3 regions of the Desulfitobacterium hafniense DCB-2 genome follow, and region 2 is predicted to be linked to each of the others. Evidence: riboswitches for the same ligand, from Rfam matches in the RefSeq annotation. Region 2 holds a riboswitch; each other region holds the start of a gene.
What was found. Region 2 has a riboswitch for cyclic di-AMP ahead of ehuB (ectoine/hydroxyectoine ABC transporter substrate-binding protein EhuB). Riboswitches for the same ligand answer to the same signal wherever they lie in the genome.
Positions count from the first base shown of each region.

Region 1: linked by a shared signal. The riboswitch ahead of eam (glutamate 2,3-aminomutase) and the one ahead of ehuB (ectoine/hydroxyectoine ABC transporter substrate-binding protein EhuB) in region 2 are both predicted to bind cyclic di-AMP.
Region 3: linked by a shared signal. The riboswitch ahead of DHAF_RS12850 (NlpC/P60 family protein) and the one ahead of ehuB (ectoine/hydroxyectoine ABC transporter substrate-binding protein EhuB) in region 2 are both predicted to bind cyclic di-AMP.

Region 1 is NC_011830.1:1,442,904-1,447,064, reverse strand. Features, by position in the region: gene DHAF_RS06710 (histidine kinase) at 1-763, opposite strand, end outside; gene DHAF_RS06705 (GntR family transcriptional regulator) at 831-1,436, opposite strand; cyclic di-AMP (ydaO/yuaA leader) riboswitch at 1,614-1,741, shown strand; gene eam (glutamate 2,3-aminomutase) at 1,846-3,087, shown strand; gene DHAF_RS06695 (hypothetical protein) at 3,112-3,306, shown strand; gene mnmL (tRNA modification radical SAM protein MnmL/YtqA) at 3,367-4,161, opposite strand, start outside.
Region 2 is NC_011830.1:829,575-833,735, forward strand. Features, by position in the region: gene sdhA (succinate dehydrogenase flavoprotein subunit) at 1-1,499, shown strand, start outside; gene sdhB (succinate dehydrogenase iron-sulfur subunit) at 1,511-2,263, shown strand; cyclic di-AMP (ydaO/yuaA leader) riboswitch at 2,370-2,517, shown strand; gene ehuB (ectoine/hydroxyectoine ABC transporter substrate-binding protein EhuB) at 2,634-3,521, shown strand; gene ehuC (ectoine/hydroxyectoine ABC transporter permease subunit EhuC) at 3,525-4,161, shown strand, end outside.
Region 3 is NC_011830.1:2,792,274-2,796,434, forward strand. Features, by position in the region: gene DHAF_RS12845 (APC family permease) at 1-22, shown strand, start outside; gene DHAF_RS12850 (NlpC/P60 family protein) at 138-1,568, opposite strand; cyclic di-AMP (ydaO/yuaA leader) riboswitch at 1,571-1,706, opposite strand; gene DHAF_RS12855 (nuclease-related domain-containing protein) at 1,899-2,816, shown strand; gene DHAF_RS12860 (secondary thiamine-phosphate synthase enzyme YjbQ) at 2,767-3,165, shown strand; gene DHAF_RS12865 (DMT family transporter) at 3,294-4,161, shown strand, end outside.

The sequences.
Region 1 (4,161 bases), 610 kb from region 2:
GAATCAACAATCGTCGTGAACGATTGGGGCTGGTGCGGCTGGTGGCAATAATAGTATTGAGAACATTGAAAAAGAAATGGGGATTGATTTGAGCTTGCAAGGCATTCAGTTGTGCTTCCGCAGCCAGTTTCGCCTGGTGATCAAGTTCTGCTAGTTCAATTTGAATCCCCAGTAGATCAGCCATCCCAATAGCTAAGCGAATCAGATCCGATGAGAGCTGTCCAACCTTGGTTTCATACAATTTCATGGTTCCCACTACTTCACCCTGACACTTCAGAGGTACGATAACAGCCGCCGCCAGAGGACAATCACAGGTGTTCTGTCTGGGACAATTCAATTCTTTTTGAGTTCGTACTATCTTATAAACTCCGGATTGGATCACATCCCGTGTCGCCCGGGTAAGAATTTTATCTCCCGGATGATGCTGATCGCAGCCCACGCCCAAGTAGGCCAGCTGCTTTTCACAATCTGTGATTGAAACAGCCGCCACTTGGCCAATCTCTTGAATGATTTTAGCGATGTACTCTGCGTTTTGTTCATTAAGCCCCCGGCGCAGGTAAGGAAGAGTCTGGTTGGCTATTTTGAAGCTAAGCTCCGCGTTTCGCTCTGTAGCCTGCCGGGCAGTTTTTTTATATTCCAGATTTAAGTGATATAAAAGAAAAAATGTATTGCCTATTAAAAATAAAATTAACAGATTCATCTGGCCTGTTACTAAGACCAGCATTAATTCCACACCGAGTATGACTATGCTTTCAAAGATCATCCATCATCCCTCATGTCCTCTATAATTCATAGAGAGTTTCGACAGATGGCTATCCACTTCCTGTATTCTAGCGAAGGATTTCCTGAAGTTTTTCTTTCCCTTGTTCAGAGCCTACCGCCAGTAGGATATCTCCGTCGTCCAGGATAAACTCCGCTCCCGGAGAAAATTGCTCGATTCCCCCTCTGACCACAGCCACCACCGTTAAACCTGTTTTCTCCCTTAATTTTAAATCGCTTAAGGTTTTTCCCTTGGCGCTGGAGCCTTTGGCAACTTCAATTTCGGCCACATCCATCCAACGGCTGGCCAAACGATCCGTATAGTTCACGATTTTCGTGAGATGGGCATCGATCTTCTGATCGAGCTCACGTCTTTGTTCCATCAGCTTTTTCAGCTCATCAAAATAGACCTGAATTTCTGCTTTCTGGTCAAAACCCCTCATAAATTTTTCGGCCATGCTTTTGGAGACTACCGTAATCCCCACCCCTTGGCTTACCATGACTACACCCATCGTTTGGAGGATAGCAATGGAACGCCGGATGGTCTCCGGAGATACATTATAACGACCCGCTAAAGTAGAGCGTCCATGAATTTTTTCCCCTTCCCGGTATTCTCCCATAACGATAGAATGAGCAATATCTATCGCAATTTCCTGATAACGTGCATTATATTCCATCGGATTCCTCTCCTTGATTCATCTTATCATTAACCTTTAATTCTGCTACTAAGTGAACTACAAATTCTTACACTTAAATGCTTACTAAGATAACCCATATACAAAATAAACATATGTACAAAATATACAATTGACTGCTACCAACCCATATGATACTATTAAGTTGTTAGTTATGCAACTTAATATGGGCTTAATTTCCCAAGGGGAAAACGGGGGAACCAATTTAGGGGTGAATCGTTTTAAACGTAGAGCATGTTTCAGCTCGAACCCGTCAGCTAACCTCGTAAGCATTGAAGCACATGAGGCGTAAACACCTGATTATGTAATATGCTTTTTCTTGGGAACCGCGAGGTTCTTTTTTGATTCTAAAGACTTATTTTATATCTGCAAATAGAGGAGGGCAATCACTATGGCAATAGAATTTCTACCCCCTAACCCAAGACAGGCTTCACAAGCAAGAGCTTTGGAATTAAAACAAAAAGTTCAATCCTACAACAAACGCAAAGAAACGATTCCCTGCGGCCTTGCCTTAAGCGAAGAATTTAATGAAAACCGAGACTTTATACTGGATCAGTTAGATGCTGACCTGGAGCATTGGCAGGATTGGAAGTGGCAGCTTAAAAACCGTATTCAGGATGCTGAAAACTTGAGCACCCTGCTTCCCCTGACCCCCAAGCAAAGACATGAAATCAACGAGGTGGGCAAGGCTTACCGTTGGGCTGTTTCACCCTATTATTTAAGCCTGATCGATAAAGATGATCCTCAGGATCCCATCCGTCTGCAAAGTCTCCCCTCTGTGGAAGAGATCCTCGACGATTCCGGAGAAGCAGATCCCATGGGAGAAGAGTATACATCCCCTGCGCCTTGCATCACACGTCGTTACCCGGATCGCCTCATTATTAATGTAACCAATTTGTGTGCTATGTATTGCAGGCACTGCCAACGCCGACGGAATATCGGGGAAATTGACCTCCATGAAACCCGTGCTAACCTGGAGGCCGCCCTGGATTATATACGCTCCAATCCAGAGATTCGGGATGTGCTAGTCACCGGTGGCGATGCTCTCCTTCTCAGCGATCAAATGCTGGACTGGTTATTGGGAGAATTGCATGAAATTAAGCATGTGGAGATCAAACGTATCGGCACCCGGGTTCCCGTCACTCTGCCCATGCGCATTACCGATGAGCTCTGCGCTATTCTTGAAAAATATCCACCCCTTTATATCAATACTCAATTCAATCATCCCCAAGAGGTGACCGAGGAGACCAAGAAAGCTGCTGATCGCTTAATCAAAGCGGGAGTCATCTTAGGCAACCAAGCAGTTCTTCTTAAAGGAATCAATGACCAACCAGAGATTATGAAACGCCTTAACCAAGAACTTCTTAAAATTCGCGTTCGCCCCTACTATATTTTCCATGCCAAAAATGTTAAAGGCACGAGCCACTTTATTCCCCGCATTCAGGACGGGTTAAGGATTATGGAAAACTTGCGCGGCTACACCTCTGGTTTGGCCATTCCGACCTATATTATTAATGCCCCGGGAGGCGGTGGCAAAACCCCCATCTTACCACAGTACCTTATTTCCCTAAACGATGAAGAAGCAGTCATCAGAACCTGGGAAGGTAAGGTTGTGCATTATCCTAATCATTAACTATCTATATAAGGAGGAATCGGTATGAATTCACAAAAACTAACCCCTGACCCAGTCTATCAGGCCATCCTCCAGACCCATACCGACAGCCTAAAGCGCTATCTCTCTTTAGCGCCTGCCCTCAGAACTCCTTCTCAAGGGAATAAGAGTGGGGCCAATCCGGCCAATCAATACTATCAAAATCTACAGAGTCAAGCCAAATCATTCGAAGAAGGCTAATAACCTTATCCAAAGTCAAAAATTTATCTTGCCAAGCGATTTACGGCTGGCCCCCTTTCCTTAAATTGAATGGGTGGTGTCAGCCGTTTTATTTTGCGCCTTTTTCCCTTGCCAGGTTCCCCTTCTCTCCAGTTCACGGTCAATGGCATTAAGAATTTCCCATTTTTTCAGGCTCCAAAGAGGGGCTAGCAAATCCTTGCGGGGGGCATCCCCAGTCAGGCGGTGAATAACCGTCTGCGCAGGCAGGATTTCCAGTGTATCGCAAATCAAATGGATATACTCATCCTGAGAGAGTAAGGGAAAAGGACTCTGCTCGTAGATATCAGCCAGAGGTGTCCCCTTCAGCACATGCAAAAGATGCAGCTTAACTCCCTGCACATCGAGTTTGGCTAACGTTTGTGCTGAGCCGAACATATCCTCCAGGGTTTCCCCCGGCAGCCCATAAATCATATGGGTACAGACCCGTATGTTTCTGCGGCGGAGCTTATCCAAACCCTGAAGAAAATCCTCAAAAGTATGTCCTCTCCCCACCCATTCCATAGTCCGATCATGAATGCTTTGCAGGCCCAGCTCCACCCAGAGATACGTTCGTTGATTGAGCTCTTCCAAATAATCCAGCACCTCAGCCGGCAAACAATCCGGACGGGTGGCAATGGACAGCCCCACCACACCCTCCTCCGCCAAAGCTTGCTCATAGACTTCCTGCAAGCGCTTCAGTGGGGCATAGGTATTGGTATAAGCCTGAAAATAAGCCAGATATCTGGCACTGGACCATTTCCGGTTCATGACTTCCTTAATTTCACAGAATTGTTCATGAATAGATTTTTCCGCCTGACCGGCAAAGTCTCCGGAACC
Region 2 (4,161 bases):
TGAAGGCCATGTGTGATGCCGCGCCGGGTGTTATCCATCTTATGGATCGTATGGGAGTTATGTTTAACCGGACAGCGGAAGGGTTTTTGGATTTCCGGCGTTTCGGCGGGACCAAGCATCACCGTACAGCCTTTGCCGGAGCCACCACAGGTCAGCAGCTTCTCTATGCCCTGGATGAGCAGGTCCGCCGTTTTGAAGCGGCCGGGTTAGTCAGGAAATACGAAGGCTGGGAGATGCTCTCTGCTGTTATTGATGAAGGGGTCTGCAAGGGAATTGTCGCCCAAAACCTCTATAATATGGAGATCCAAAGCTTTCCCGCCGCTGCTGTCATCGTGGCCGCCGGGGGATGCGGCATGATCTTCGGCAAGAGCACCAATTCCACCATTAACACAGGCTCCGTGGCCTCGGCTCTCTACCAGCAAGGGGTCAAATACGCCAACGGTGAGTTTATCCAGATTCATCCTACGGCCATTCCGGGGGAGGATAAGCTGCGGCTTATGTCCGAGTCGGCCCGTGGCGAAGGCGGACGGGTCTGGACCTATAAAGAGGGTAAACCCTGGTATTTTCTGGAGGAGATGTATCCGGCCTACGGGAACCTGGTCCCCCGGGATATTGCCACCCGGGCCATCTACCATGTGGTCTTTGATTTGGGTCTGGGTGTCAACGGTGAGAACATGGTTTATCTGGATCTTTCCCATAAAGATTCCCATGAACTTCAGATCAAATTAGGAGGAATTCTTGAGATCTATGAGAAATTCGTGGGGGATGATCCCAAGAAGGTTCCCATGCGGATTTTCCCCGCAGTTCACTATTCCATGGGCGGAATGTGGGTGGATTATGATCAAATGACCAATATCCCCGGTCTGTTTGCTGCCGGGGAATGTGAATATCAATACCATGGGGCCAATCGCTTAGGGGCCAATTCCCTGCTCTCAGCTATTTATGGCGGTATGATCGCCGGCCCTAAGTCCCTGGAGTACATCAAGAAAAATAAATCGGAAACCTCCAGCGGGGAGGAAGAAGTCTTTGTTCGTGAACGAAGGGCCCAGGAGGAGCTCTGGAACAGGATTCTCACCATGAAGGGTGAGGAGAATCCCTACCATATTTATAAAGAGCTGGGTGATGTCATGACCCAAAATGTCACTGTCATCCGCTATAATGACAAACTGGCCGGAACGGACCAGAAGATCCAGGAGCTTATGCAGCGTTGGCAGAAGATCCAGCTCATTGATGATGTCCAGTGGAGCAACCAGACGGCACTCTTTATCCGGCAGCTTTGGAATATGCTGGAGCTGGCCCGCGTCATTACCTTGGGGGCCCTTAACCGCAATGAAAGCCGGGGGGCCCATTATAAGCCCGACTATCCGGAGCGGGATGATGCGAACTGGCTGAAGACCACCATCGCCACCTACACACCCGAGGGCCCGCAGTTCAGCTATGAAGCGGTGGATGTATCACTGATCACGCCCAGACCGCGGCGCTATGATGTAGAGAAATAGGGGGGATCATCATGTCAGGGCAAAAAAGTGTCCGTTTAAAAATCCGTCGCCAAAATGCCCCGGACCAACCTGCTTTTTGGGAAGAGTTCGCGGTGGATTATAGTCCCAAGATGAATATTATTTCCTGCTTGATGGAGATTCAAAAAAATCCTGTCAATGTCCAAGGCAAAAAGACCAATCCCGTGGTTTGGGAATGCAACTGTCTTGAAGAGGTCTGTGGTGCCTGCACCATGAATATCAACGGTCAAGCCAGGCAGGCCTGCTCAGCCTTAGTGGATCAATTGGAGCAGCCTATTGTCCTGGAGCCTCTCCGGAAATTCCCCATCCTCCGGGATCTTATGGTGGATCGAACCATTATGTTCGAGAATTTAAAGAGGGTTCATGCCTGGATCGACATTGACGGAACCTACGATCTGGGTCCCGGACCCCGTATGGCTGAAGTGGATCGAGTATGGGCCTATGAGCTTTCCAAGTGCATGACCTGTGGGTGCTGCATGGAATCCTGCCCCCAAGTCAATTCCCGTTCCCGGTTCATTGGACCGGCCGCCGTTTCCCAGGCCCGTCTCTTTAACACCCACCCTTCAGGAGCTATGCATAAGCATATTCGTCTATCCGCCCTCATGGGTGATGGAGGGATCACCGACTGCGGCAACGCCCAAAACTGCGTGCGGGCCTGTCCCAAGGAGATTCCTCTGACCACCAGTCTTGCCGATATGAACAGAGAGGTCAATAAATTCGCCTTGAAGCGATGGCTGAATACTTAAAAAGTCAAGATGCAAGAAAATTTTTTATTGCAATCTGACAACTTAGATGTTAACATAAAGTTGTAACAACTTATAACAAAATAAGAGTTGTCAGATTGCAAGCTGTTTGCAGTCAAGGCTGAATTTCCCAAAAAGGAAAACGGGGGAACCATATTGGGGGTGAATCATTGTTAAGGAGAGCAAACTCCTTAAAATGACGGAAAGGTATCATTCCGAACCCGGCAGCTAACCTCGTAAGCGTGTGAACCGTTTTAGTGTTTTTATGCTAAATCAATAGCCAATGTTATGCGCTGCTTCTTCTTGGGCCTGTTCAGGCCCTTTTTCTATGCCTTTTTGCGGATTTCAGTGGAGAAAAAAGGAGGACGTTTGAATGAAAAAGTTACCACTGCTCAAGACTCTGCTGGTGGGGGTGCTGGCCTTTAGTGTTTTTGCCTTGGGAGGCTGCGGCACCACCGAGACCAAAGGTGGAGACGGGATGAGTACATTAGAGAAGGCCAAGGAAAAAGGTTCCGTCACCGTTGGTTTTGCTAATGAGAAGCCCTATGCTTACAAAACTGCCGATGGAAAGCTCACTGGTGAAGCTGTAGAAATCGCCCGGGCCGTCCTAAAAGAGCTGGGAATCAATGACATGCAGGGGGAGCTTACGGAGTTTGCCTCTTTAATACCCGGCCTCCAGGCCAAACGTTTTGACATGGTTACCGCCGGAATGTTTATCACTCCTGAACGGGCCGAACAGGTGTCCTTCGCCAATCCCGAATACAGCATTGGGGAAGCCATTGCCGTCAAGAAGGGCAATCCTCTCGACCTGCATAGCTATGAAGATATCGCCAAGCATGGGACGGCTAAAGTCGCTGTACCCGGAGGAGCCATTGAGTATGACTACCTTGTGGCCAGCGGTGTCCCTAAAGACAGAATCGTGACTGTTCCGGATATGCCGGCGGCTTTGGCAGCTTTGCAAGCCGGGCGGACAGATGTGATTACCGCTACCGGTCCTTCGATTCAGGCTACTTTGGATACTGCTAATGACCCCAATCTGGAGCGGGTCATGGATTTCACTCAGCCGGTGATTGACGGCGAAAGTGTCAGAGGTTATGGAGCAACTGCCTTCCGTCATGAAGACAGTGATTTCCGGGAAGCTTTCAATGCTGAATTGCAGAAGCTGAAAGAATCCGGTGAGCTGCTGAAGATCCTCGAATCCTTTGGTTTTACAGAGCAGGAGCTTCCGGGAGACACGACTGTGGAAGACATTATTAAGTAGGAAGTGAGGACCTTGGCTATTTTAGACCTCTTACCGGCCTTGTTAAAAGGGCTGGAAATAACTCTCATCATCACGCTTTTGGCCACTCTTCTCGCTTTGGTGCTGGCTTTCCTGGCTGGGTTCGGGCGCTTGTCCAAATATCCGCCGCTCCGCTTTCTGGCGGCGGTTTATGTCGAAGCCTTCCGGGGAACTTCTCTGCTTGTTCAGCTCTTCTGGATCTATTTTGCCCTGCCTATTTTAGGTATCAGCTTGCCTCCCTTGACAGCCGGTGTCTTGACCCTAGGCCTGAACTGCGGGGCCTATGGTTCCGAGGTGGTGCGCAGTGCCATCCTGGCTGTGCCCAAAGGGCAGACGGAGGCGGGGATTGCCTTGAATTTCAGCCCCTGGCAGCGTATGCGGCGCATTATCCTGCCCCAGGCTTTTGTCATGATGCTGCCGGGGTTTGGCAATCTTCAGATTGAGCTGCTGAAAAGCACCTCCCTGGTCTCCCTAATCACTTTAGCCGACTTGACCTATCAGGCATCCGTGCTCAATGCTTCCACTATGGAGACGACTTTAATTTACAGCTTGCTGCTTGTGATCTACTTCCTGATTGCCTGGCCTTTAACACGGGGGATCCGCTGGATAGAAAACAGGCTGA
Region 3 (4,161 bases), 2.0 Mb from region 2:
TTTTACTAAAAAGCCTCACTAGAGATGTTTTTTCTTCTGTGGGGCTGCCTGAAGGGCCTGGGAGCCCAAATAATTAAGCCAGGAGCTTGTCCTAGCGGAACAGCTCCTGGCTTTTAGCAATTTAAATGGTTAGGCAACTAGTAGCGGCGTGCTCCCAAATAGCGGGGGCCATAGAAGCTGTCGCTTACTCCGGAAACCTTAACCCCACTTCCGGGATTGGCAGCATGAACAAACTTGCCGTTACCGATGTAGATACCTACATGAGAGGCTCCGGAAGCATAGGTGCTGAAGAAGACCAAGTCTCCCGCTTGTAAATTATCTTTGCTCACAGATGAGCCTGAATTGAATTGGTCAAAGGATGTTCGGGGAAGGGAGATCCCGGACCCGGAATAGATGTACTTGGTAAAGCCGGAGCAATCAAAACCGCTGGTACTGGTACCTCCGAAAACATATTTTGTACCTTGAAAGCTGAGAGCCCGCTCGACAAGGGAAGAACCATTGGCACTGCCCCGGGAGGTGGCAGAGGCTACATTGACTGTTTGCTTGCTGGGACCTTTAGCAACGACTTCATCAACGGGTTTCTCGACGATCTTCTCATCGAGAACTTTTTTGGCTACCTCGACACCGTTTCTCTGCTCATAAGAATAGGTTACGATTTTGGAACCGTTACTGCCTTTGGTGACAACTTTGGTTTGGCCTGGGTTAAGTTTATAATCAGTTTTAGTGACTACGTCATAAGGAATGATCTCCTGACCGGAATATGTACCTTGGCTTACGACAGTCAGATAAGGTTCAACAGTGACAAGTTTGAGCACATCTCCCGGTTTGATCACAGTGTCTTCAGTTGCCCCGGGATTCCCCGCCAGAACTTCGGCGGTCAACATATTATTTTTGCGGGCGATCAACCACCAGGAGTCTTTTTCCTCTACAGTATACTCTTTTGTGGTAACCTGGCCTTCGATGAGCTGTTCATAAGCCAGCTCCAGGGAAGTCATTTGGCTGGGCTGAATGGAAACCTTTTCAATAGTTATGTCTTCTAAAAAGCTGACAGAAGTAATTTTGTTTTCATCACTGGATTTGGAATAGTACTCTTCGTATTGCTTAAGTAATTTGTCCGCCTCTTCTTTACTGGGTAAGTAAGCTATGGGTGTTCCATTCGCCAGAACTTTGTAGCCTTCCAGATAATAATTCAAAGAGCTGGCTAAATTTTCTTCCTTGATTTCTGAAGCTTTATAGGCGCTGTTTTTGATGCGGACATTTTCGTAGTTGATCTGGTCCCGTGTCTTGGCAACGACACCATAGGGCTCCCCTTTTTCCTGGAGGAATGTATCCACAAGGGTTTGTCCGCTTTGTGAATCTGCCACATAGCCCACTTGCTGGCCGTTGATCATCACCGCCGCCGCAGCGGTCGTCGTTAGAAAATAAAATCCCAGGCTGCCGGTCAGAACAAGGGTTACTGTTAAAGAGCCAAGAACACGAGGCGATTTCCAAGAAACGTTTTTTGCAATTTTTTGAACTTGGTCGGACGCTGAAACCTTGAATCGAGACAAGCTTTCCTTAAAATGCATGCTCAGACACCTTTCTTAGCCTACGGGGTTAGTTGACGGATTCGGGCGAAAGTGTAAGCCCTACGCACAGGAGGTGCGATTCACCCCAGAAATTTAGTCCCCCGCTCTAGGATACCCCAGATTAGGCGTTTATTATAAATGCACGTATTTTTATTCTGATTCGACATCAAGTTCTAAAGTTCCTTCATTAATACTTTATGAAATACGTGGAAATTCATTACATATTTTGGGGTGAAAGGATTCAGAAGTTAGTTATTCACCTTGGAATATGGTAAAATAGTGGCATGCTGTAAGCCAATAATGGAGCAATTGATGACTAGGGGGATAGCTTTGTTCTTTTGGAATCGAAAAAAAGCAACAAAAAAAATATCTCCTGAACCGGAAGCGGCTCAGGAGGTTTGGCAAAGGAAGAAATATAGAACCAATTATTATACTTATAACTCGGCAAAGGAAAGAGGCTCCCTGCGGAGCAAGAAACAGCGTAAACATGAAATAGGTGAATATAAGCTTGAAGTGGGGCTTGCCCATTTACCAAGATGCTTTCGCCGGCTGAGCAATCTCCTGTTAGGAACCAAGGGACGCTTCCACCAGATTGATCATGTTCTGATCTCCCCTTATGGAATTTTTCTTTTAGAAGCCAATAATTTGTCGGGACTGATCGTGGGGGAAGAAACGGAATCCAAGTGGTATCAGGCGATTACCTGGAGGGTGAAGACCTTTCCCAATCCGATCATGGAGAACCAGGTCCGGGTTCAGATGCTGCAGGAGCTGGCGGGGCTTGATCAAACTATTCCCGTGTTTTCCTATGTGACCTTTAACCGGAGTTGCAGCCTGAAAGTCTTTTCGGGTATGGTCTTTTATGATATAGATCTGCCGGCTTCAATCATGCAGCTGGCCCAGAATCAGCCCGCGGTGCTCAGTGATGAGGAGATCCTTGAGCTCGTGGAGAGGATCGAAAAAATCAATCTGACCGATCTGGGCCTTCGCAATGAGTATGCGGCCCGTCAGCGCCGGGAAAGAATGCAGTACAGACCCAAGTATGGAGATATTCGCTGCAGTATTTGTCAAAAGGCTGTCAACGAGCGCATGGCCCGGTATTGTTTAAACCGGCCTGAAAAATTCGCCTGGAAAATCTATTGCGAAAAACATCAACGGGAAATGACCCGGGTGGTGAGACGGGAAGGGGGGAGAGAAGGCCATGGTCCATATCCTGAATCTACAGACTCAAAAAAGGAATCAATGGATTGATATTACTTCTTTAATAGAAGGTTTTTTGCAAAATTTCCAGTTCAAGGATGGGGTGGCGATTATTTATTGTCCTCACACTACAGCGGGAATCACGATCAATGAGAATGCTGATCCCGATGTTTGCCGTGATCTTCTGAGGCGGCTGGATGAGCTCTGCCCTTGGGATATGGCTCAGGATAGGCATGGGGAAGGAAATTCGGCAGCCCATTTGAAGGCCAGCCTTATGGGGAGCTCTCAGACCGTCATCGTTAAGGATGGCCGGCTGCTTTTAGGCCGTTGGCAAGGGGTTTATTTTTGTGAATTTGATGGCCCCCGCTCCCGGCAGTGTTTTGTGAAGTTTATAGGTTGAACGAGACCTCTTTCAGTGATAAATCTGCACTTGGGCTCAAACCTGCAGTTTAGAATTGAGCCGTATTATCAAAAAAGTGAAGGGCAAAGGCAAGTACCCGATTGAAAGCAAGTACTTGAAAGAGAATAATGAATGAACTTATAGTTGTAAAGGGTGAAGAAAAGGCTCAAAATATCAGGACCAAAGCTGTCAGAGGGACGATACTGACACTTATCGGCGGGATTAGCTGGGGGTTTTCCGGTGCCTGCGGACAATATCTTTTTTCGGTGAAGGGCATCGACCCTCATTGGGTTACCGTGGTACGGATGCTTACGGCAGGATTGCTCTTATTTTGTTTGGTTTTATTTAAATACAGGGAGCAAATGGTCGGGTTGCTCAGCAATAAAAGGGACCGCCGGACCCTCATTGTTTTTAGTATATTTGGGCTGATCGCCTGTCAATATACTTATCTGTTGGCCATATCCCACAGCAATGCGGGAACGGCAACGGTGCTGCAGTACTTGGGACCCTTACTAATTATGATTTTCGTTTGCGGAATGGACAGGCGGCTGCCCACGAAGACAGAAGGGGTGGCGATTGCTTTAGCTGTAACCGGCACCTTTTTATTGGCCACCCATGGCAATGTCAGCAACCTGGTCATATCGACCCAAGGCCTTTTCTGGGGCCTGATGGCCGCTTTGGGATTGATGCTGTACACCATAATTCCAGGGAAAATTATTAACAAATGGGGGAGCATCGTCGTTACGGGCTGTGGTATGTTGATGGGCGGGTCGATTTTGCTTGTGGTTATCCGGCCCTGGCAAATTCCCGTCTCCCTGGATTGGCAGGTGTTTTGGGGGATGCTGGCGATCATCGTCATCGGAACGGTGGTGTCCTTTACCCTGTATTTACAGGGGGTTAGTGATATCGGGCCGGTAAAGGCCAGTATGATCGCCAGCGTAGAGCCCGTGTCGGCCGCTTTGTTCTCCGCTTTTTGGTTGAACACAGCCTTTGTCT